One region of the Ensifer sp. Root423 genome, then DNA from elsewhere that is predicted to be linked to it. Evidence: riboswitches for the same ligand, from Rfam matches in the RefSeq annotation. Region 1 holds a riboswitch; each other region holds the start of a gene.
What was found. A riboswitch is a leader RNA that binds a small molecule or an ion and turns the genes downstream of it on or off. The one in region 1 is predicted to bind thiamine pyrophosphate.
Positions count from the first base shown of each region.

Region 2: another riboswitch for thiamine pyrophosphate. It lies ahead of thiB (thiamine ABC transporter substrate binding subunit); the one in region 1 lies ahead of thiD (bifunctional hydroxymethylpyrimidine kinase/phosphomethylpyrimidine kinase).
Region 3: another riboswitch for thiamine pyrophosphate. It lies ahead of thiO (glycine oxidase ThiO); the one in region 1 lies ahead of thiD (bifunctional hydroxymethylpyrimidine kinase/phosphomethylpyrimidine kinase).
Region 4: another riboswitch for thiamine pyrophosphate. It lies ahead of thiC (phosphomethylpyrimidine synthase ThiC); the one in region 1 lies ahead of thiD (bifunctional hydroxymethylpyrimidine kinase/phosphomethylpyrimidine kinase).

Region 1 covers NZ_LMEG01000023.1:598,905-604,836, reverse strand. Annotated here, with positions in the region: gene ASD01_RS22190 (ABC transporter substrate-binding protein) at 1-960, opposite strand, end outside; gene ASD01_RS22185 (hypothetical protein) at 1,072-1,608, opposite strand; gene ASD01_RS22180 (helix-turn-helix transcriptional regulator) at 1,744-1,968, shown strand; TPP riboswitch at 2,622-2,725, shown strand; gene thiD (bifunctional hydroxymethylpyrimidine kinase/phosphomethylpyrimidine kinase) at 2,842-3,717, shown strand; gene ASD01_RS22170 (glycosyltransferase family 4 protein) at 3,741-5,042, opposite strand; gene ASD01_RS22165 (hypothetical protein) at 5,039-5,932, opposite strand, start outside.
Region 2 covers NZ_LMEG01000034.1:77,601-83,532, forward strand. Annotated here, with positions in the region: gene ASD01_RS23960 (M48 family metalloprotease) at 1-316, opposite strand, end outside; gene thiQ (thiamine ABC transporter ATP-binding protein) at 617-1,336, opposite strand; gene thiP (thiamine/thiamine pyrophosphate ABC transporter permease ThiP) at 1,333-2,958, opposite strand; gene thiB (thiamine ABC transporter substrate binding subunit) at 2,966-3,994, opposite strand; TPP riboswitch at 4,046-4,164, opposite strand; gene ASD01_RS23980 (GNAT family N-acetyltransferase) at 4,300-4,785, shown strand; gene ASD01_RS23985 (thiamine diphosphokinase) at 4,870-5,520, shown strand; gene ASD01_RS23990 (ABC-F family ATP-binding cassette domain-containing protein) at 5,524-5,932, shown strand, end outside.
Region 3 covers NZ_LMEG01000043.1:57,089-63,020, forward strand. Annotated here, with positions in the region: gene ASD01_RS25600 (amidohydrolase family protein) at 1-1,501, shown strand, start outside; gene ASD01_RS25605 (thiamine phosphate synthase) at 1,535-2,140, opposite strand; gene ASD01_RS25610 (thiazole synthase) at 2,137-2,910, opposite strand; gene thiS (sulfur carrier protein ThiS) at 2,914-3,111, opposite strand; gene thiO (glycine oxidase ThiO) at 3,108-4,079, opposite strand; TPP riboswitch at 4,241-4,361, opposite strand; gene bioB (biotin synthase BioB) at 4,786-5,802, shown strand; gene ASD01_RS25630 (8-amino-7-oxononanoate synthase) at 5,799-5,932, shown strand, end outside.
Region 4 covers NZ_LMEG01000043.1:201,284-207,215, reverse strand. Annotated here, with positions in the region: gene ASD01_RS26260 (dicarboxylate/amino acid:cation symporter) at 1-157, opposite strand, end outside; gene ASD01_RS26255 (sensor histidine kinase) at 386-2,254, shown strand; gene ASD01_RS26250 (sigma-54-dependent transcriptional regulator) at 2,258-3,622, shown strand; TPP riboswitch at 3,720-3,848, shown strand; gene thiC (phosphomethylpyrimidine synthase ThiC) at 3,939-5,762, shown strand.

The DNA of each region.
Region 1 (5,932 bases):
AATGCCGCGGTCGGTTGCAAGCGCCAGCGCACGCCGCACCTGCGGGTCCTTGAACGGGTTGGCGATCGGTTCTCCCGCCTTGTCGGTCACACCGGGAAGAGTGTCGCGGGCTACATCGAACTGCACGAAGTTAATGCGGGCGGCACCGACGCTGGCAATCCAGGCGCCGCGCTGCTTCAGACCGTCGACATCACGGGCGGGAATGGCGTCGGCGACGTCGACCTCGCCGGTGCTAAGGGCAGCCACGCGGGCGGCCGGGCTCTCGATGACCCGGAAGCCGACCGTCAGCCAGGCGGGCTTGCCGCCCCAATAGGCGTCGTTGCGCACCAGCCTCAGGCTCTCGCCGGAACTCCAGCTCTCGAACCGATAGGGCCCCGTTCCCACGGGTGCGGCACCGGAATTGAGCGCTTCGGTGGTCTCAAAGCCTTCCGTCGGCTTGTTCATCATGAAGATCGAGGAGAAGGTGAGCGGCAGGGTGGGGGCGGCACAGCTGGTCTCGATGACCACGGTCAGCGGATCGGATGCAGAAACCGCCTTGATGCCGCTGACAGAGGAGCGAAAGCCACCGCTCGGGGGCTTCAGGAAGTCCCGGATCCGCTCGATCGAATAGACGACATCGTCGGCATCGAAGACCGCGCCATCATGGAATCGCACCCCGTCGCGCAGCTTGAACTCCCACTGGGTAGGGGAAAGCGCGCGCCACGAACTGGCAAGCCCGGGCTTCAGCTCGAGACCCTCGTCCTGATAGACGAGCCGTTCATAGATGTGGGAGAGCAGCGACGTGTTCTCGTTGAGATTGGCGTAATGCGGATCGAGCGTCATCAGCTTGTAGGAGGTGGCGATGCGCAGCTCGCCTTGCTCCTGCGCACGTGCGGGCGTCGAGATCAACGACGCGCCGAGCGAGACGGACACGAGAAACGCCGCTAGCCGACGCTTGCGAAAAGGTCTTCCCAGTTTCATGTGTTAGTTCCTTGTTGTTTTTGACAGAGTCAGAGGCTCGCGCCGAAGGGGCTTCGGCGGGGGGGGAAATCAAAGAATTGTGTGAGCCTTCAACGGGCGGATTGCTCAGCCTCAAGCTGGCTGACGTTCGCGTTCTGGCATTCGACCGAGCCGAGCGTCGACCGGATCGATCCGGAGGAGATCAGCGATCACCATCCGGATTTGCGCCCAGGGTTCGTCCACACAGGTCGACGAAGGCTGGCCGCGGTTCACGATCGCGTCGAGTTTGGCGATGACGCCTGGGAGCGACGCCACAGGAACCGGCCACAACGCTTGGGCGGCCAATTCCTCCGCCAGCGCTGCGCGGTCCTCGTCCTCGAGCGCGTCGTTGTAGGCGCTGCGTCCATCGCGCTCAGCTGAAGACGACAGCTCGCCTGAGAACAGGGCGGTCTCGAGCTGTTGCTGATGGCGGGTCGATTCGCTCAGGCGGGTCCAGGCGGCACGCCAATGCTGCCAGGCTGCGACCGCAGGGTCATTGGCACAACCGCTAAACCCTGGCTTTCGATGGGCCGCAACGTGCGGATATGTGGGTAAACACGCCGGTACCGAGGAATGAAAATCTCCTCGCGTGACGGTAGGCAAAGTTCTGCTATTGTCGGAATCAGCCATGATCCGAGCTCCCTATAGCTTGGTTTTGGTCAGATCGAGCAGGTGTTACCGCACCTGTTCGATCGCCGGGTCATTCTTCCTACAAAATGTCTGAAGTCAATCAGAAAGTTTGCCTTGAGTAACTTACTTCTTACGATGGAGCAGTGCCGTGGAGCACGGGCAATGTTGGGCTGGAGCCAGGCAGAGCTCGCCAAGGCGGCAAACGTGTCTCGCCAGACTATCGCCGATTTTGAAAGGGGAGCTCACGTACCGATCGTCAACAACCTCGCAAGCATCGTAGCGGCGTTGGAGAAGGCAGGAATTGAGATTATTCCGGCAAATGGTGGCGGCGTAGGCATCCGCTTCAAACGGTCATCTTAAGTAGGTGGATGACTGGCTCTTCTGCAGGCGATGCGCTTCACAGACGCACAAATACGCGACGCTCGTGTGCTGCTGAGGTGGAGCGCTGAAGGGCTCGCCAACGCAACTGTTATCGGAGTAGCCACCGTAAGCCGAGCAGAAACTGGAGATGGAGCTGCATCCCTAACATGCGATCCGGCTACCAAAGAGGCAACGCTCGCCAACTTTAACTGGAGCCCAGATTGGCGCAGAGCTGGCGATGCAGCCAGTGTGCGTCCGTCCATTTCGGCGAGCGGAAGCGGAATACTGATATCCAGCTACTCCTCCATCGAACTCACGTTTGATACGCAATGCTCTGGAAGCAATGGTGCTGACCGGAGTTGGACAGCTATTCCAGCTTTGCGCGATTGTTGACTCAACACGACCGAAAGTCCGGAATCGAGGCACACTAACCGTGCACAATCGCGTGAGGACACTATGAATTTCCACAGCCTGTGTCATCAATACATTCGTCTGTGAAGTCGAACGCTCAGACGGAAGGTCCCTTCAGCTCCAAAGCCGATAGGGGCCTTCATTTTAGGAAGCTTCATCAACAGTGAGGATTGCGCCTCGAACTGGCCTGCTTGTCACAGGGTTCCAACGGTTGACACCCCGGCCCACGCTCCCCTAGCATCAATCCTGCCGAGGGGCGCGCAGTCACTGTGCTGAGATGGCGGCGAGCCAGACCCTTGAACCTGATCCGGATCATACCGGCGTAGGAACGGCAAGGGGCCTTTCAGCTGACCAGTCGTCTTTGCGCTTTCGTCCGGATCTCCGTCAATTTCCGGAGGCCGCTTTGCTCGTGTCTGATGTTAACTTAAACCGAAAGGGCTCAAGCCTCATGCAGGTGGGCCGATGACTGCGATTGCCGTTACCATCGCAGGCTCGGATTCCGGTGGCGGGGCGGGTATTCAGGCAGATCTGAAGACGTTCTCTGCGCTCGGCGTCTATGGCGCCAGCGTGATCACGGCGGTCACGGCGCAGAACACCCGTGGGGTATCTGCGGTGGAGGATATCTCCCCGACTGTCGTTACGGCTCAGATCGACGCGGTGTTTTCCGATCTTACGGTCGGTGCGCTGAAGGTCGGAATGGTGTCTCGGCGCGAGACGATCGGGGTGATTGCCGCCGGTCTTAAACACTATGGCCAGCTGGCTGTCATCGACCCGGTGATGGTGGCGACCTCCGGCGATCATCTGATGCGCCCCGACGCGATCGCGACGCTCAAGGAGGAGTTGTTGCCGCTGGCGCTCATTCTGACGCCGAACCTGCCCGAGGCGGCGCTGTTGACCGGACGCGCAATCGCCGAAACCGAAAGCGAGGTCGCGCGTCAGGCGGAGATGCTTCTGAAGCTCGGTGCGCGTTCAGTTCTGATGAAGGGCGGCCATGCCAAGGGCAAGGACGCGATCGATATTTTCTATAGCGGGGAGGACGTCCTCAACCTGTCACGGCCGCGGATCGAAACAAGGAATGATCACGGCACCGGGTGCACGCTCTCGGCAGCAATCGCCTCGGGGCTTGCCAAGGGCATGCCAATTGACAATGCGGTTGTGGCAGCCAAGGCCTACTTGCATGCCGCTCTGGGGGCGGCCGATGGCCTGACCATCGGCCAGGGGCATGGGCCGGTGCATCACTTTCATCATTGGTGGGGCAACGACAAAGAGTCGGGCGCCGAGGCTTCGAACGTAGCCGAAGCCCAGGCCGCTCTTGGTCGTTCTTCGCGATCTGGCTGAGCAGTGTGGGCTTCGGGTTTACCTCAGGCCACTGCCGCGCTCGGCAGGGCCGGTTGCTCGCCCTTGAGCATTTTCCGATAGAGCGCCACATGTTCCCGCGCGCAATCGACATGGCTCGTCGGTCGCCGAAGTGTCGCACGCAGATTGTCCCATGCCCGCGAGGCGGCCAAGACGTCGATCAGGCGGTCGGCCAGATCTTGGGCGCTCCCGGCGCGGAAGTGATAGCCGTCCAGCCGGTCGCGGACCTTTTCGGCCATGCCGCCGATGTCGGAGCAGAGGATCGGCCGGCCATGATGCAGTGCTTCCTGGATGACGACGGGGGAATTTTCCCACCAGACCGAGGGCATCACCACCCAGTCAACCGAGCGCATCAGCCGCGGCATGTCCTGGTTCTGGTAGGCGCCGTAGAAGCGGACGCGACGACCGGCGTCCTCGATCAGTTTTGCCACCTTCTCCTGGTAGTCCTTCGGCTGACGCTCGAGGTTCCCGCCAAAGATCATCAGCGAGGAATCATCGCCCCAAATGTCGTCGGGCACCCGTGATACCGCGTCGATTAACACGTGAACGCCCTTGAATGGCGTCATCTGCCCGAAATAGGCAAAGCGGTTGCGTCGCGCCGTCGGCGACGGCAATTCGCGGGCCGGCGCCTTGTCGCCCATGACGATGCCGTTCTCGATCACGAAGATCTTAGCGGCTTCGAGCCCCCATTCGACATAGCGGTTGGCGAGAAAGGCACTCGGCGCGATGAAAGCGTCGGCGAGATTAAGCATGCCGCGCACGAACTGCTCGCGGCGAACGAAGCGCGACACCGGGATTTCGGGGAAGCACGTGTGGCAACTGATAGGTGAGGCGCCGTTGCAAAGCTGGCCCGAGGGGCGTTTCACCATTTGCCCGTGATTGTGGCAGATCGGCAGATACTCATGGAACGTCACGACGATGCGTGCCTTGGGCAGGGCATCACGAACGGCATAGAGCGCTTCCAGGCCGAAGCCGAGAATATGATGGAAATGAATGACATCCGGCTTGATGTCGCCGACGAAGCGCAAGAGGTCGCGGCGGATCGCGTCCGTATCGCCGTTGGAGAGGAAGAAATGGTCGAAGTCTTCGGCGTGGTAGAGCACTTCGTCCATGGCGAGACGCAGGCTCATCAGTGCGGAAGCGCCATGGCGCGGAACCGGATTGCCGACGCGGGCGAGGTAGATCGATTCCACACCCGACAGGCCGTTCAGCGCCTTGTGAAGACCATGCGAAGCAATTTCCGCGCCTCCGAGCGAATGGGTCGGGTGGCCATGGGAGACCACGAGTACGCGGAGTTTTTCGCTCATGCGTCAGTCTCCTCGAAGAATGTCTGGGCGGTTTCGGAGGCGGGCATCCATCGGCCGCGGAAGAGCGTCCGGTCGACACGCTCCACGAACCGGGCGGTGGCGGCAGAGCCCGCTCCGGGTACCTCGTCCGACCCCACCATCTGCAGGGAAGGAAGCCAGTAGGCCTCATAGCCCTTTCCGCTGAGGCGAAGGGCGAGATCGAGGCCCTTCAGCGCTGCGCCGAGATAAGTCGGCGACGCGCCCGCGTCCTCCATCAGCGCTTCTCGCGGCAGGATGCAACAATCGAGCGATGCGGCTGCGACCCGCGTCAGCTTGAGGCGATTGACGGCGCCGACGGGATAGCCGGCGTAGCGGCTCGATTGAAGATGGTCGGGGCGATCGAGCGACGTGCTGCCGGCCCAGCGGATAGAGTGATCCTCATAGGCAAGGGTCGGCGAAATGATGCTTCCCGTCTTTGCCTCGTAAGCGGCAACGAGTGCCTGATACCACCCGGTATTGGCTGGCGTCAGCGACGCGGAAAGCAGGATGACGGCGTCGCTGTTCGTGCTCGCAGCGGCCGCTTGCGCCAGGTCGCATGCATCGCTGGCGCCTTCGACGGATACGAGCCGCAGCGGCAGGCGATAGAATTCGGAGAGTTGACGGATGTGGACCGCGTGCCTTCGGAACCGCTCGGCCTGGAGCACGAGCGCGATCTGCGCACGACGGGTTTGGGGATCAAGCGCGAGCAGCCCCAGGAGCGGCGCGAAATCCGTTTCGGTTTCTCCGGCGACAAGAAGGATGGCGGTACCCTCGGCCTGGTCGAAGGGGCCCATGTCGACAACGGTCTCGATGGTCGGTGCGGTGCTGCGCGCCGCCGTCAGGAAACGGACGATCTGCTGGTCGATAATATC
Region 2 (5,932 bases), on a different contig from region 1:
TCTCGGAGACCGCCGTCAGCGCGCCGGTGATGCGCGCGACCAGGCGCTCAGTCTTGGCGTCCTTGTACTCGCCGCCGTAGCTTGCGACGATGCGCGGATGTTCGCGCGCGCCCAGCTGCGCCCGCGGATCGTTCTTCTGAACTTCCTCGACGATCTGCGGATTGGAGGAGGGCGAAACGGTCGGTTGGTAGGTCTGCTCGATCACGGATTGGCATGCGGAAAGGAGCGTGGTCGCAAGCAATGCAACCACGGCGCGTCCACGCAGCCGTCCGCCCTTCGGCGGGAACCGGTCGTGTGTGACTGTATGCCTCTCCATGCCTCAGCCCGTTCCCATCCATCGCTCCGCCCGCATCCTGCGGACAAGTGGAACGACAGCGTTGAAAGTCCTACTTTTTCAGCCCGGCAGCGTTGCTCTGCCGCGACCTCTCAGTCCTGGTCTTGCTGTATCTGATTTCAGCGCCACCTGCCTAGTTTGTCTCGGTAGAAATAGTTGCCCCGTGGTATCACGGCAACGGATGCGGGAATATTCGCGCCTTGCCGGATATTTCGCGCGTCGCATGGCGCCGCGGTCAAATTGTGGCAATCGGCCAAGGGCGTGGAGAATCCGATCCGTCCTTCAAGTATTGCCGAGAAAGCGGTCGATCGCCGCATTGTCCCGCCGCGCCAGGAAGCGGTCGAGGCTGTCGTTTGCGATGATACGCCCCTGGTCGAGAAAAAGCACGCCGTCGGCCAGGGCCTTCACGTCTTCGGGATGGTGCGTGATCACCAGGATCGTGTTGCCTTCCTCCGCGTGCAGTTGCCGCAGGAGCGAGCGCATGCTGGCGCGCATGCCGGGATCAAGCGCTGCGAAGGGCTCGTCGAGCAGTAGCAGGGGGCGCTTTCGCACAAGCGCGCGGGCGAGGGCGACGCGCTGGCGCTCGCCGCCTGAAAGCGTCGGCGGCAGCCTTTTCCCGAAGCCTTCGAGCCCGACGCGGCGAAGCGCGTCTTCAATCTTCTCGCGGTCGGTTGCGCTCAACCGAAGCGCCGGGTCGATGCCGAGGCCGATGTTGGTCGCGACGTCGAGATGGGCGAAGAGGTTGTTGTCCTGGAAGATCATCGAGACCGGCCGTTCCGACGGCGCCCGATCGGCAACGTTCTCGCCGAGAATGCGCACCTCGCCGCGATCGGGATCCTCGAACCCGGCAATGAGGTGGAGCAGCGTCGATTTGCCGGAACCCGAGGCACCGGCGACGGCGACGATGCCCCCCTTGGCGATGGTGCAATCGAAGGTGAGCTTGGCCGTTTCGAAACGGACCTCGACATCGCGCAACTCTATCGCGGGAACGGGATCGATCATGCTTTGCGTCCTTCCGGCCGGCTGTCATTGGCCGTGCCGAGGATGGTGAATATCAGGCAGAGAAGCCCGAGGAAAAGGGCGAGACCGGCGGCGTCGGCGGTGCGGTAGCTCCCCATACGGCTATAGAGCAGCCACGGCAGCGTCACCATGTCTTGGCTGCCGAAGAGGGCGACGGCGCCGAGGTCGCCAAGCGACAGCGCCATGGCGAAGGAAAGGGCCATCAATAGCGGCTTGCGCAGCGCCGGAAAGTCGATCCATCGCAGACGATCAAAACCACGAATGCCAAGGCTTGCCGTCAGCCGTTCGGACCGTGCCGCATGGGTCGCCATTGCCGGCGCGAGGGTGCGGTGGACGAAGGGCAGCGCCATCAGCGCGTTGATCGCAACGACGATGGCGGGTGCAAAGCGCGCGACGTCACCGAAGGGACGCAAAAGCAGGAACCATCCGGCGCCCAGCACCACCGGCGGCACCAAGAGGATCAGCGAGGTGCTGGCACCGATGGCACCGGCAAAGCCGTGGGAGAGCGACGTCGCGTGACGCGGCGCGGTGGCGGTTGCCGCCGCCCGGATCATCACGGCTGCCATGGTGACGGAGGCGAGTGCCGAGGCGAGCGCGATTGCCGCACTCGTCAGCAGCGCCCGGTGCACCGCCGGATCGCGGGCGAGCTTCAGCAGATCGGCTTCGAGTCCGGAGATGAGAACCGCGACCAGCGGCGCGCCGAGAAACAGAAAGGCAAGCGTGATCCAGGTGCCATCACTCAGGCGCGCGATCCTTGACGCGCCATCGAAACGGCGCACGGTGCGGCCACCGGTCATGCCCTCTTCCGGCTCGGTCGCCAGATGACGAAGCAGGAGCAGCAGCAGGCCGGTCATGGCGATCTGCAGGGCTGACAGCGCGATCGCGCGCGGCGGATCGAAATCGAAACGCAGCGCCTGGTAGATCGCCACTTCGATTGTGCTGGCCGCAGGCCCGCCGCCGAGCGTCAGCACGAGGGTGAAGCTGGTGGCGCAGAGCATGAAGACGAGGCCGGCGGCACCCGGCAGGAGGCCGCGCAGGACGGGCCATTCGATGAAGCGAAAGAGTGCCCGTGACGGCATGCCGAGATTGGCGGCGCTGCGCCAGTATTCGGCGGGGATGCGTTCGAGCCCGGCCAGGAACAGGCGCGCCGCAAGCGGCATGTTGAAGAAGACGTGGGCAAGCAGGATGCCGAACAGGCCGTAAATGCTGACGGGCTGCGCGAGGCCGAGCCAGCGCAGGCCGGAATTGAGGAAACCCTGCCGCCCCCAGATCTCGATCAGCCCGAGTGCGCCAACCAGAACCGGCAGTCCGAGTGGCAGCGCCATCAAGCGCAGCAGCCAGATGCGGCCGGGGAACTGCGGCCGTCGCGCCAGCGCCCGGGCGACGGGGATGGCAAAGAGCACCGACAGCAACGTCGAGAGGGTCGCCTGCAGCAGCGTGAAGCGGGTGACGCGCCAGATGTAGGCGTCAAACAGCGCATCGTCGCTTGCGCCGCCCGTCAGGCTCAGCAAGGCGACGATCGCAAGACCGACGAAAAGGACGAAGACGCCGAGGCAGGCTGCCCCGGCGACCACTGTCATGCGATTTTCGCGCAGTGCGAACAATCCGGCCTCAGTTCTTGCTCATGGCGGCAAGCCATTCGTCGATCCAGGCCTTGCGGTTCTTGGCGACTTCCTCCGAGGGCAGGAGGAAGGTGTTTTCCGGCTTGACCAGCTTATTGAAGGCGTCCGGCAGCGGCTCCTTGGTCGCTGCGACCGGCATCATCCAGTTCGTCGTCGGGATGATCGACTGGAAGTCCGGACCGGTCATGAAGGCGAGGAACTGCTTTGCCAGTTCCGGCTCCTTGGCGTTCTTGGTCATGCCGGCGACTTCGATCTGGATGTAGTGCCCTTCGGAGAAGGCAGCGGCCTGGTAGCGCTCGGTGTTTTCCGCGACCATGTGGTAGGCCGGCGACGTGGTGTAGGACAGCACCATCGGCGCCTCGCCCTTGGTGAAGAGGCCATAGGCTTCCGACCAGCCGGGGGTGACGGTCAGAACGCGGTCCTTCAGCTTCGTCCAGGCGGCACCCGCCTCATCGCCATAGACGGCCTTGACCCAGAGCAGGAGGCCGAGGCCCGGCGTCGACGTACGCGGATCCTCGATGACGATCTTCTGCGACGGATCGCCTTCCACCAGCTCCTTCAGGCTCTTCGGCGGCGTCTTCAGCGTCTCGGTGTCGTAGACGACGGCGAAGTGGCCGTAGTCATAGGGCAGGAACGTGTCGTCCGAGAAGTTGCCGGGAACGGTGACGCCGGTTGCCTCGACGCCGTGCGGCACGAAGAAGCCCGTTGCTTTGGCTTCCGCAACGAGGTTGGTGTCGAGGCCAAGCACGATGTCGGCCTTGGAAGCCTCGCCTTCGAGCTTCAGGCGGGTGAGCAACTCGACGCCGTCGGCCACGCCGACATAGTTGACCTTGCATTCGCAGGTCTTCTCGAAGGCTTCTGCGACCTTGGCGCCCGGGCCCCATTCGGTGATGAAGCTCTCATAGGTGTACACCGTCAGCGTCTTGTCGGCGGCGGTCGCGGCGCCGGAGAAAACAAGGCTCGCGGCCGTCGCAAGGGCTAGCCGGCTAAAGAATTTAAGTTGCGATGAATTGGACATGGCGAGGACCTCTCTCCCAAAGTTCGTTGTTGCATGGGAAAAGGGCGTATCGATCCGATCGCGTCTAATCCCTCCGCCGGTATGAGCCGGATCAGGTTCCGCGGGTTGGCGTTTTGACGCCTCTCAGCCTCCGGCCGCAATGCGGTCGGGAGGCACCCCGTTAGAGCGGCAAGAGATTTACCGCTGCCTCGGTCCCATGGCAAGCGATGTTTACGGCGAAGCAAGGGGACGCTTGGCCAGCACAATGGCTCGTGTTTGCGTATGCCGCCAACTGCGCTACACAACGGCAGCGAGGAGGAAATGTCATGCCCGATATGCTTGTTCGACTTTATGCCCTGCCGGCTGAACCTCAGTCGAAGCTTGGCCTTGGCATCAGCATTCGCCGCGCCATGGCGCCGGAGCGCCGCCTGGTTGTTTCCTGGATCGAAAGGACTTTCGGTGCCGGATGGGCGGGCGAGGCGGAAGCCGCCTTTTCCTCCACCCCTACGCGCATGCACGTCGCTGTCCATGACGGAAAGATCGTCGGCTTTTCCTGCCACGACGTAACGGCACTCGGCTTCTTCGGTCCGACCGGCGTCGACGAAAGCATGCGCGGGCAGGGGATCGGTGAGGCGCTTCTGCTTGCAAGCCTCACGGCGATGCGCGAGGCCGGCTATGGCTACGCGATTATCGGCGGCGTCGGGCCGGCGAAGTTCTACGAGCGGGTGGCCGGCGCCGTCGAAATTCCGGATTCGACCCCCGGCATTTATGCCGGCATGCTTTTCCCCGATCCGGTGCCCGAGGGGCATTGATGGTCTGACCAAAATATCGAGAACCGCTCGTTCGACGGTTTTCTTCGTTTTCCTTCGGCGGTCCTTTGCGCTATGGGCTTTGCCATGTCTCGATCGACCTTCACCATTCTGCTTGGCGGCGCCCTTTCGCTGACCGACCGGCTGGCTCACCAGCTGGCCGCAAGTCGCTTCATTGCGGCTGACGGCGGCATGCGCCATGCCCGATTGCTCGGCATCGTGCCGGATGTCTGGGTCGGTGATTTCGACTCGACCGAGGAAGCCCTTCTTGCGGACTACGCCTCCGTCCCGCGCGAGCCCTATCCGGCGGCGAAGGCCGCGACGGACGGGGAGATCGCGGTCGAGGCGGCGCTGTCGCGTGGAGCCGACCGCCTGATTTTCGCCGGCGCACTCGGCGGCACCCGCAGTGATCACGCCTTCATGCACCTGCTGCATGCTGTTGCCCTTGCCGAGCGTGGCCTTTCCGTGTTGATGACCTCGGGCGAGGAAGAGGCCTATCCGCTGCTGGCCGGCTCGCTCGACCTTGATTTGCCGAAGGGCTGCCTCTTCTCGGTGCTCGGGTTGACCGAGCTTACCGGTCTTTCGATCGTCAATGCGCGCTATCCGCTCGACGATTTCACCTTGCCGTTCGGCTCGTCCCGAACCGTTTCCAACGTTGCGGAGGGTCCCCTTCGCTTCACTCTCCAGAGCGGTCGCGCCATTGTTCTCGCCCGCCCCTATGATCTTTCCGGAGCCTGAGCCTTGGCGCCTCCCATTCTGAAACTCGACGACATCTTCCTCACCTTCGGTGGCGCGCCGCTGCTAGCCGGCGCCAATTTTCAAGTCGAACCGGGCGACCGCATCTGTCTTGTCGGCCGCAACGGCTCGGGCAAGTCGACGCTGATGAAGATTGCCGCGGGTCTGGCCGAGGCGCAGTCGGGCGAAATCTTCCGCCATCCCTCCGCGACCATCCGCTATCTGCACCAGGCGCCGGATTTCGACGGCTACGACACCGTGCAGGCCTATGCCGAGGCAGGACTCGGCCCGAGTGACGATCCCTATCGCGTCGCCTATCTGCTGCAGCACCTGGGGTTGACCGGCGAGGAAGACCCGAAGCGCCTTTCGGGCGGCGAAGCGCGTCGCGCGGCGCTTGCCCGTGTCATGGCGCCGG
Region 3 (5,932 bases), on a different contig from region 1:
GCCCGTGGAAGGGCTGGTGCGCTATGTGGCGCTGCGGGAGAAACTGCCGGAAGCAAAACTCTCCGCCGATCCGCTGCAGTCGAAGCGTCTGGAAAACGCCCTGGTGGTCTTCCTCGTGACGGCCCTTGGCGACGTCGCGCCCAAGGCCAAGGCTGAGGACGCTATCCTCAAGAAGCGGGTGCCGCGCCCCTCCGACGCCGAGTTCGAGCGGCAGAAGAACGAGCAGTTGCGCATCGCCGTCAAGCAACTGGTCGCGCTAGCCGGCGAGCAGCGCGCATCGTTGACCGCACGAAGCGGCGCCGAAACGCCGGATTATCAAGGCCTGCTGGAACAGATCGGCGGCACCCCCGGCCTGCCGCAGGGCTTGCAGCGGCGCTCCGGCAGCGTGGAGGAGACGGATGTCGATGCCCTGGCGTCGGCCGCCAAGGCCCACGAACAGATCGGCAACTACCTTTCCTTCGTGCGCCTCATGCAGGACTACCGCGAAAACCTGGCGGAAACCTATGCCCGGATCTTCGCGTCGAAATGCCGGTTTTCCATGATCACGCCGAGCATCCTCGATTTCGAGAAGTCGATCGGCGGCAGGGCATCGCCGCAGCACGACCAGATCGACGTGATGGACGAGATCCAGCAGCTGGTGATCAAGCGGCACGGCATCCACATGCACAGCTTCGTCGGCTTCGATCCGCACCGGGAGGCGCAGAAGCGTGGCTCGTCGCTGGAAAACGTCCGCTACGCGATCATGGAAAAGGGCTTCATCGGCGTGAAGATCTACCCGCCGATGGGCTTCAAGGCATGGGGCAATGCGGATCCGGCGATCGATGCGGCGCTGAAGCGGCTCTACGACTGGTGCCGCGACAACAGCGTGCCGATCATGGCGCATGCGGAAAACAGCATCGGCGCCGGCTGCGGCTATGGCAATATGGCGAGCCCCGCCTACTGGAAGAAGCTGCTCGACACCAACCGTTACAATGACTTGCGGATCAATCTGGCGCATTTCGGCGCTTTCGATGAAGTCATTCGCCCGGGCGCGCCGACGGGGGTCATGGTGTCCTGCGCCCAGGACAAATTCTCCGGTCCGCCGACCTGGGAGGACATCATTGGCAAGACGATCGGCCACGGGCGCCGGCCGAACCTGTTTGCCGACCTGAGCTACCTGAGCGAGCTCGTCACCGACAACACGCCCGGGCTGCACGAAAAAATCCGCGCGCTGCTCGACAAATGGCTGCGGGACTACGATCCCGATGCGCGCCATCTGATGTTCGGCACCGACTGGTCGATGATGGCGCTGGAGAAGGACTACAACGCCTACGTCCCGCGGATCGCCCAGCAACTGAAGGAGGCCAATGTGAGCGAGGAGGACCAGCAGAACATCTTCTGGAAGAACGCCTCCCGTTACCTCGGCCTCGACCGGCCGGGGCCGACCCGCCAGCGGCTTGCCACCTATTGTCGCAAGCGTGGCCTGGACGCCTCCTGGCTCTCGCAGCTGGAGATCGCCTGACCGCGAAACTGCTACCCGCGGTCCGGCACGTGCCTATCGCCACGGTGCGGTTCTGGCGATCCATTCGCGCGTCCGGCCTTCCGGGTCGGCGTTGCGGGTGATGTCGGTAACGACGGCGGCGATGTCGGCGCCGTGCTCGAAGGCGCCGGCGATCCGCTCGACGTTGAGGCCGCCGATGGCGACCAGCGGCAGCAACCCGACACGGTTCCGCCAGGCGGCAAGGCGCGGCAGTCCCTGCGGCGCCCACTTCATAGCCTTGAGAATGGTCGGGTAAACCGGTCCGAGCGCGACATAGTCGGGCTTGGCAGCAAGTGCTGTCTCCAGTTCCGTCTCGTCATGGGTGCTGAGTCCGAGCTTCAGGCCGGCGGCGCGGATTGCAGTAAGGTCGGCCTCCGCCAGGTCCTCCTGGCCGAGATGGACGAAGTCGCAGCCTTCCGCGATCGCCAGTTGCCAGTAGTCGTTGACGATGAGCTGGCAGCCCTGCTCGTCGCAAACGGCCTTGGCCGCGCGGATCTCGCGGCGGATCTCCGCTTCCGTACGATCCTTGACGCGTAGCTGCACCAGCTTGACGCCGAGCGGCACCAGCCGCTCGATCCAATCCGTGCTGTCGACGATGAGATAGAAGGGGTCAAGTTTCACGCAAACACCGCCTTTCCGATGACGGGGGTGGAAGGGACGGCAAAATCGCGCGGTTCGAGCATGCCCGCCTCGAAGGCCTGCCGGCCGGCATCGATCGCGCCCGCGAACGCAGCGGCCATCAGCGCGGGCTTGGCGGCGCCGGCGACGGCGGTGTTGAGCAGGACGGCATCGAAGCCGAACTCCATCACCGTCGTTGCGTGCGAGGGCCGGCCGATGCCGGCATCGACGATCAGCGGCACATCGGGAAAGTTGGCCCGCATTGCCCTGAGCGCCTGGATGTTCTGCGGCCCCATGGCGCTGCCGATCGGCGCGCACCAGGGCATCAGCACCTTGCAGCCGGCTTCCACGAGCCGTTCGGCAACCACGAGATCATCCGTGGTGTAGGGAAAGACTTCGAACCCTTCGGCCGAGAGGATGCGCGCCGCCTCGACCAGCCCGAAGACATCGGGCTGCAGCGTATCGTGGTGGCCGATCACTTCGAGTTTCAGCCAGTTGGTGCCGAAGACCTCGCGCGCCATCTTGGCCGTCAGCACCGCCTCTGACACCGAGTGGCAGCCGGCGGTGTTCGGCAGCACGTGCACGCCGAGCGCCCGGATCAGTTCGAAGAAGGCGCCGCCCTGGCGGCCTCCGGCGGTTTCGCGCCGGAGCGAGACCGTGACGATCTCAGTGCCTGACGATCGCACCGCATCTTCCAGAACGGCGGGGGAGGGGTAGCGGGCGGTGCCGAGCAGCAACCGTGAGCGCAGGTCCTGTCCATAAAGCGTCAGCATGTCTCAGCCTCCTTTCATCGGCGAGAGAATTTCGATCCGGTCCCTGTCGCTGAGCGCATGACCCGAACGGTCGGCCCGGTGCACCAGTTCGCCGTTGACGGCGGTGGCGAGCCAGTCACCTTCGAAATCAAGGGCGGCCAGAAGCTCGGCGAGGGTGGTGACGGCGAGGTCGTGATCCTCGCCATTGACGGTCAGTCTCATGCGGCATCTCCCTTCAGGTCCTGCGCAAGCGCGAGGTCGGCTGCTTCCGCCGCCAGGGCCGGCGAAAGCAGGAAGCCATGGCGGTAAAGCCCGTTGATCGTGATGGTCTGCCCGGTGCGCAGGGCGCGCGGCAGGTTGTTGGCGAAGGCGGGGCGGACGCCGGCGCCGGTTTCGAAGAGGCGCGCTTCGCCGAAGGCCGGATGCAGCGCATAGGCGGCGTTCAGCAGTTCCATGAGGGAGCGGGCGGTGATCGGTCCGCCGTCATCCGTCTCGATCATCGTCGCCCCGCACATGAAGAGGCCGCCGCCGCGCGGCACGATGTAGAGCGGGATGCGGGGATGAATGAGCCTGACCGGCCGCGACAGCTCCACGTCGCTTGTCTGCAGGTAGAGCATTTCACCGCGCACGCCCCGCAGGCCCGGCGTTTCGCCGATGCGTGCCGCGCCGGCGCAGTCGGCGACGAGATCGTGGTGGCCATCGTCGCTCGTCTCATCGAGGAAGGTGACGCCGTGATCGACAAGCTTCTGCCGCAACCGGCTCAGCGCCCGGCGCGGGTCGAGATGCGCCTCACCGGGAAAAAACAGCGCCTCGCGGAAACGTCCGGCAAGTGCCGGTTCCAGCCGTTCGATCGCGGCGGCGTCGAGCCATTCGAAGCCGGAGGTGCGTGAGGCAAAGCGCTTGAGTTCGCCCGCATCCCGTGGCGGGGCGACGACAAGCGTGCCGTTTCGGGAAACCTCGCCTGGCAGGGCGTCGTCCCACCAGTCAATGGCGCCGATGCCCTTCGTCAGCACCACCTCTTCGGCGCTTTCGCGTTCGCACCAGGGTGCCAGCATGCCGCCGGCAAACCAGGAGGCCGCGCCGGCAAAGCCTGGTTTTTGCTCGACAACCGTCACCGCGACACCGCGGGCGCTAAGTTCATGCGCCAGACAGAGCCCTGCGACGCCGGCACCTTTGACGAGGATCCGCATGGCTCAGTGTTCCCGCGAGGCGTGGGCGGGCCGTCGTGAGGGAAGCGGGATGGTGTTGGCGGTGTGCATGCCGAGGCTCCGATTGTGGAGACCCAGTTCACGAGCGAAGGAAGGGGAAGGACGCCTTGCCGTTGAATGGTCGCGTGAAGGCGACGTTTGCGGCAGCGATGTCTGCACCGTCCCTACGCCAGTATGAACTGGATCAGGTTCAACGGGTCACTGCGCCGCGCAAATCGCATAGCAGAATCTCAGCCCCTTGGCGGGACACCCCTGGTGAATGCTCCAAGCTGACCGTTCGGGGCGGTTTTTGTCAAGAGCCAGCATTCGTGTGCGATGCGATCTCATATGCCGAAAAAATTATCTATAATTTGCGACGAGAAAGCGGAAGCTTTGGCGGCGTGATGAAAGGAGGTGGGGCAACCGGGTGGAGCGGGTCGAAAAACACCGGAGAAGCCCAGCCGCGCCCTTGTTTCTCGGGTGCGGTACGCCCGATTTCGGAAATGGGAGCTGCGACCGATTGATTGGTGATTGTTGCCCCGTCCCGGCGGTTTCCAGATTCACTCACGGTCAAAAATACAACCAGAAGGGCATTCGTTAACGGAAACTCTCCATCTGGGTGCTTGCGAACTTTGCTCGTCGATAAAATTATAGATAATATCAGATTCTATCTATTTCGCGTTTGCGATGACCTGGAGGACGAGCCGAAATGCTGGACGGAACCCTATCAACTGGCGCTAATTTTACCCCGGGCGACGCGGGCGAAGCCCGCTGGACCCAAGCGGAAGCTGAAAAAATCTATAATTTGCCGTTCAACGATTTGCTCTACCGCGCACACACGGTCCATCGTGCGCAGTTCGATCCCAACGCCATCCAGATGAGCCGGCTGCTCTCGATCAAGACCGGAGGCTGCGCCGAGGATTGCGGCTATTGCAGCCAGTCCGCCCACTATCCGACCGGGCTCAAGGCATCGAAGCTGATGGAGGTCGAGCGTGTGCTTGCCGAGGCGCGACAGGCGCGCGACGGCGGTGCGACGCGCTATTGCATGGGGGCCGCCTGGCGCAGCCCGAAGGACCGCGACATGGACGCGATCGTCGCCATGATCGGCGGTGTGCGGGCGCTTGGCATGGAAACCTGCATGACGCTGGGCATGCTGACGCCGGACCAGTCCGCACGGCTCGCCGAGGCCGGGCTCGACTACTACAACCACAATGTCGATACCTCAGAACGCTTCTACGGCGAGATCATCACCACCCGCAGCTTTGCCGATCGGCTGGAGACGCTCGCGAATGTCCGCGACGCCGGCATCAAGGTCTGCGCCGGTGGCATTCTCGGCATGGGCGAAACCGCCGACGACCGGATCTCCATGCTGGTGACGCTCGCCAATCTGCCGGTGCCGCCCGAAAGCGTGCCGATCAACATGCTGATCCCGATCCGGGGCTCGAAGCTGGCCGATGCAGTGCCCGTCGATCCGATCGATTTCGTCCGCACCATCGCGCTTGCCCGCATCCTGATGCCGCTATCGCATGTCCGGCTCTCGGCCGGCCGGACCGACATGAGCGACGAGACGCAGGCGCTCTGTTTCTTCGCCGGCGCCAATTCGATCTTTGTCGGCGAAACCCTGCTGACCGCCGACAATCCCGGCGAGGACCATGATGCGGCGCTCTTCCGACGCCTGGGGTTGAAGCCGATGGCTCCGGCGGCAAGGCAGGATGCGGCCGAATGACCCTGGGTCTGTTTGCGCGCTATGAGAAGACGCTGGAGGGCCTTGATCGCAAGGGCCGCCGGCGCGCACTTGCCCCCGCTGGCGGCCTGGATTTTACCTCGAACGACTACCTGGCGCTCGCCGCTTCGAC
Region 4 (5,932 bases), on a different contig from region 1:
GGATGAAGGCGTCGCCGAGCGGCTTCAGCTCGGTGCCGAGCGACGGATAGAAATGGCCGAGCAGGATGCCTGCGGCGATCGCCACCAGAACCTGGACATAGAGATGGCGATAGAAAGGTGTCTTGCCGCGCGGTTCCGCGGATTGTTCGATAATCATGAGATCCTCCACTGGACCCAGTCCGGCGTCATGCCGGGCCTCCCGGGTCAATTTCCGATGCGCGACAGCGCGGGCTGTCATGAGGATGTCATTTGCAACGGTCGTGCCAGTTGGCCGCGGCAGGAACCAAGCCTTTGAATTGATGAGGATGTTTTGTGCAGGCGGCTCGGTGCGCACAAAGAGTTGAGCGGATTTCCGCACAAGCCATCTGGAAGACTGAGCGAAAAAATGCACAATTGGGCCATGTTCAACGCCCTGTCCGCCCCCCTCAATCTGGCAGATCTCGACCAGTCGATGCGCCGCACCTGGCTGGTCTTTGCCGGCCTTGCCGTCGCGCTGCTTGTCGCCGCGCTCCTGCTTGCCGGCGAGTACGGCCGAAGCCAGGCGCTCGAAACTGTCGATGCCCAAAGCCGGATCGATGCCAATCTGAAGGCCTCGCTGCTGCGCGCCGTACTCGAACGCCAACGCTCGACGCCGCTGGTGCTGGCCGACGATGTCGAGGTGATGGCAGCCCTTTCGACCCGCGGCACAGAGGCGCTGCAACGGCTGAACGAGAAGCTGCAGGCGCTGGCGACCAACACGGACGCCGCTGTCATCTACGTGATCGGCCCCGATGGCGTCGCCGTCGCTGCCAGCAACTGGCGCGAGCCGACGAGTTTCGTTGGCAACGACTATGCCTTCCGCGAATATTTCCGCATGGCGATGCGCGACGGCAAGGCCGAGCATTTCGCCATGGGCAACGTCAGCAAGCGGCCGGGCCTCTACATTTCGCGTCGGGTCCAGGGTCCTGACGGCCCGATCGGCGTCGTCGTCGCCAAGCTCGAATTCGACGATGTGGAAGCCGAATGGCTCGCCTCCGGCAAGCCGGTCTACGTCACCGACCGGCGCGGCATCGTGCTGATCACCAGCTTCCCCTCCTGGCGCTTCATGACGACCAGAACAATTCCACGCGACCGCGTCGCCGCCATCCGCGACAGCCTGCAATTTGGCGATGCCTCGCTGCTGCCGCTGCCCTTCCGCGACATCGAGCCGACCAGCGATGGCTCCAGCGAGTTGCGCGCACTGTTGCCGGGCGAAAGCGAACGTCGGTTCCTCCGGGTCGAAACCATGGTTCCGACCACCAGCTGGCGGCTGGAGCAGCTAGCACCGCTCGATGGCGCGATCTCGGCGGCAACCCGCGAGGCCCGGCTGATTGCCCTGGCCCTCCTCGCACCGCTGCTCGCTTTTACCGCGGTCCTCCTGCGCCGCCGCCAGACGCTGGCACTGGTGTCTGCGCGCGATCGCGCCGCGCGCGACGAGCTGGAGACCCGCGTGGCGGAGCGCACACATGACCTCAGCCTTGCCCGCGATCATCTCGAAACGGAGATCGCCGACCACCGGCGTACTGGCGAGAAGCTGCAGGCGGTGCAGCAGGAACTGGTTCAGGCGAACCGGCTGGCGATCCTTGGCCAGGTGGCGGCCGGCGTCGCCCACGAGATCAACCAGCCGGTCGCGACCATCCGCGCCTATGCCGACAACGCCCGCACCTTCCTCGAACGCGGCCAGCAGCAGACCGCGGTCGAGAACCTTGTCAGCATCGCCGAACTGACCGATCGGGTCGGCACCATCACCGACGAACTCAGAAGCTTCGCTCGCAAGGGCCGCTTCGTCGCCGAGCCGACGCCCATGCGCGACGTGATCGAGGGGGCGATGATGTTGCTGCGCAGCCGCTTTGCCGGCCGCATGGATGCGATCGTCATCGACCTGCCGGAAAATGGCCTCAGCGTCCTCGGCAGCCGCATCCGGCTCGAGCAGGTGCTGATCAACCTTTTGCAAAATGCCCTGGAAGCGCTCGGCACGCGCAGCGGCGCCGAGATCCGCGTGCGCTGCGAGGACGGTCCCTCCGGGACGGTTTTGCTCGTCGTTGCCGATAACGGCCCAGGCATTCCCCTGCACATCCACGAGGATCTGTTCACGCCGTTCAACACCTCGAAGGATGAAGGGCTCGGCCTCGGCCTTGCCATCTCCAAGGAGATCGTCGCCGACTATGGCGGCGATATCACCGTCGAAACCAGCGACAGGGGCACCGTCTTCACGGTTCGCCTGAAGAGGGCCTGAGCGATGCAGCCGACCGTCTATCTCGTCGACGACGACAACCATCTGCGCAAGGCGATGACGCAGACGCTGGAACTCGCCGGCCTCGCCGTTACCCCTTTTGCCAGCGCTGCCGAAGCGTTGAAGACGCTGGATGCGAATTTCGACGGCGTCGTCGTCAGCGATATCCGCATGCCGGGCATCGACGGCCTCGCCTTCTTCCGCCGCATCGAAGCTTTCGACGCGGATCTGCCGGTGATCCTGGTGACCGGCCATGGCGATATCCCGATGGCAGTGCAGGCGCTGCAGGATGGCGTCTACGACTTCATCCCCAAACCCTTTGCCGCCGACCGGCTGGTGCAGAGCGTGCATCGCGCGCTGGAAAAACGCCGGCTCGTGATGGAAAACCGCGCGCTGAAACGGGCCGCCGAGACGGCCGGCGACAACCTGCCGCTGATCGGCCAGACGCCGGTCATGGAACGTTTGCGCCAGACGATCCGGCACATTGCCGATACCGATGTCGACGTGCTCGTCGCCGGCGAGACGGGCAGCGGCAAGGAGGTGGTGGCGACGCTGCTCCACAATTGGAGCCGACGCCGCAACGGCAACTTCGTGGCGCTGAATTGCGGGGCGCTGCCCGAAACGGTGATCGAAAGCGAACTCTTCGGCCACGAACAGGGCGCCTTCACCGGCGCCTTGAAGAAGCGCATCGGCCGGATCGAGCATGCGAGCGGCGGCACGCTGTTCCTCGACGAGATCGAGGCGATGCCACCGGCGACTCAGGTGAAGATGCTGCGCGTTCTGGAAGCGCGCGAAATCACGCCGCTTGGCACCAACCAGGTTCGTCCGGTCGATATCCGCGTCATCGCGGCTGCCAAAATCGATCTTGGCGACCCGGCGCAGCGCGGCGATTTCCGGGAAGACCTCTACTTTAGATTGAATGTCGTAACGCTGTCGATCCCACCGCTGCGCGAACGTCGAGACGATATCCCGCTGCTCTTCTCGCACTTCCTGACCCGGGCGGCCGAGCGCTTCAAGCGCGACGCGCCTGTGGTCACATCGGCCGTGCAGAGACATCTGATGACGCATGCCTGGCCGGGCAATGTGCGCGAGCTCTCGCACTTTGCAGAACGCGTGGCGCTTGGTGTCGAAGGTCCGCTGGGACAGCCGATTGCGCCCACCGAACAGCCTGGATTTGCACTCCCGGAACGGCTCGAACGCTACGAGGCGGAGATCCTGAAAGAGGTGTTGCGGGCTCAGCGCGGCGACGTCAAGGCGACGATCGAGGCGCTCGGCATTCCGCGCAAGACATTCTACGACAAGCTCCAGCGCCACGGCATCAACCGTGCCGATTACGCCGAGCGGGCCGCACCGGAAAAGGCCGGCCGCTAGCGTCAAACCCGAATCCGTCACCACACGCAATAGGTGCATCTTTGTCGGCAGGCGAATTCACGCTTGACGACCCGGGCCGATCGATGGCTATGATCTAGGCATTCACCAGGGGGGTCCCGCAAGGGGCTGAGATTCTGCTGGATGGCCGGCTTGCCGGCTGTGGCGCAGTGACCCGTTGAACCTGATCCAGTTCATACTGGCGTAGGGACGGTGCAGATATCGAAGCCAGGATTCCGTGCGTCCAGCATCTGGCGGAGCGTCTTTCATCTTTCCGGCATCAGAACTGGGTCTCCAATTGCAAACTTGGAGCCTCGTCATGAATATTGCCACCAAACCCGCAGCCCTCACCGTCACGCAAGGACCGCTTCCCGCCTCCCGCAAGATCCACAAGCCGGGCGTGCTTCATCCGGATATCCGCGTGCCGATGCGCGAGATTGCGCTCCACCCGACGTCGGGCGAGCAACCGGTTACGGTCTATGATTCCTCCGGCGCCTACACCGCCGACGACGCCGAGATCCGCATCGAGGACGGCCTGCCGCGGCTGCGCCGCAACTGGATCGTCGACCGCGGCGATGTGGAAACCTATGAGGGACGCGTGGTCCGCCCCGAGGACAACGGCTTTGTGAGCGGCGACAGGCTGACACCGACCTTCCCGTTCCAGCATGCGCCGCTGAAGGCCACGGGCGGCCGCCCAGTGACCCAGCTTGCCTATGCCCGCGCCGGCATCATCACGCCGGAAATGGAGTTCGTGGCGATCCGCGAAAATCTCGGCCGCGACGCGGCGCGTGCGAAAGTCCGCGACGGCGAGAGCTTCGGCGCCCACATCCCCGATCACGTGACACCCGAATTCGTGCGCCAGGAAATTGCCAGCGGCCGCGCGATCCTGCCTGCCAACATCAACCATCCGGAATCCGAGCCGATGATCATCGGCCGTAATTTTCTGGTGAAGATCAATGCCAATATCGGCAACTCCGCCGTCACCTCGTCGATGGCGGAAGAGGTCGAAAAGATGGTCTGGGCGACGCGCTGGGGCGCCGACACCGTCATGGACCTTTCGACCGGCCGCAACATCCACAACATCCGCGAATGGATCATCCGCAACTCACCGGTTCCGATCGGCACCGTGCCGCTTTACCAGGCGCTGGAAAAGGTCAACGGCATTGCCGAGGACCTCACCTGGGAAGTCTATCGCGACACGCTGATCGAGCAGGCTGAACAGGGCGTCGACTATTTCACCATCCATGCCGGCGTCCGGCTGCACTACATCCCGCTCACCGTCGATCGCGTCACCGGCATCGTTTCGCGCGGCGGCTCGATCATGGCCAAGTGGTGTCTGCATCACCATCGCGAGAGCTTCCTTTACGAGCATTTCGAGGAAATCTGCGACATCTGCCGCGCCTATGACGTCTCCTTCTCGCTCGGCGACGGCCTGCGCCCCGGCTCGATCGCCGATGCCAACGACGCGGCACAATTCGCCGAACTCGAAACGCTCGGCGAGCTCACCAAGATCGCCTGGGCCAAGGATTGTCAGGTGATGATCGAAGGCCCCGGCCACGTGCCGATGCACAAGATCAAGGAGAACATGGACAAGCAACTCGCCGTCTGCGGCGAGGCGCCGTTCTACACACTCGGACCGCTGACGACGGACATTGCGCCCGGCTACGACCACATCACGTCGGGCATCGGCGCGGCGATGATCGGCTGGTTCGGCACCGCCATGCTCTGCTACGTCACGCCGAAGGAGCATCTCGGTCTTCCCGATCGCAACGACGTCAAGGTCGGCGTCATCACCTACAAGATCGCCGCCCATGCCGCCGATCTCGCCAAGGGCCATCCGGCCGCCCAGGTGCGCGACGACGCGCTATCGCGCGCGCGCTTCGAATTCCGCTGGGAGGACCAGTTCAACCTCTCGCTCGACCCGGAGACGGCCCGTAACTTCCACGACGAGACACTGCCGAAGGAAGCGCACAAGGTCGCGCATTTCTGCTCCATGTGCGGCCCGAAATTCTGCTCGATGCGGATCTCGCACGACATCCGCGCAGAAGCGCAGAAGGAAGGCCTGGAGGCAATGGCCGCGAAATACCGCGAGGGCGGCGACCTCTATATGCCGGTGGAAGGGGCGGCTGGCGCGGCCGAGTAGACGACAGAGACTCGTTGAAGGGGCCAGTCACGGCCCCTTCAGTTCACTCAGGGCTGCGCCTCCCGCCTCGGAAGCGGAAGCGGCGATCGCCAAGGCTCTCCTCCTCCGTCATGCTTGGGCTTGAGCCGAGCATGACGGAGGGTGGGAGGCGCGCCAACGACCCCGTTCAA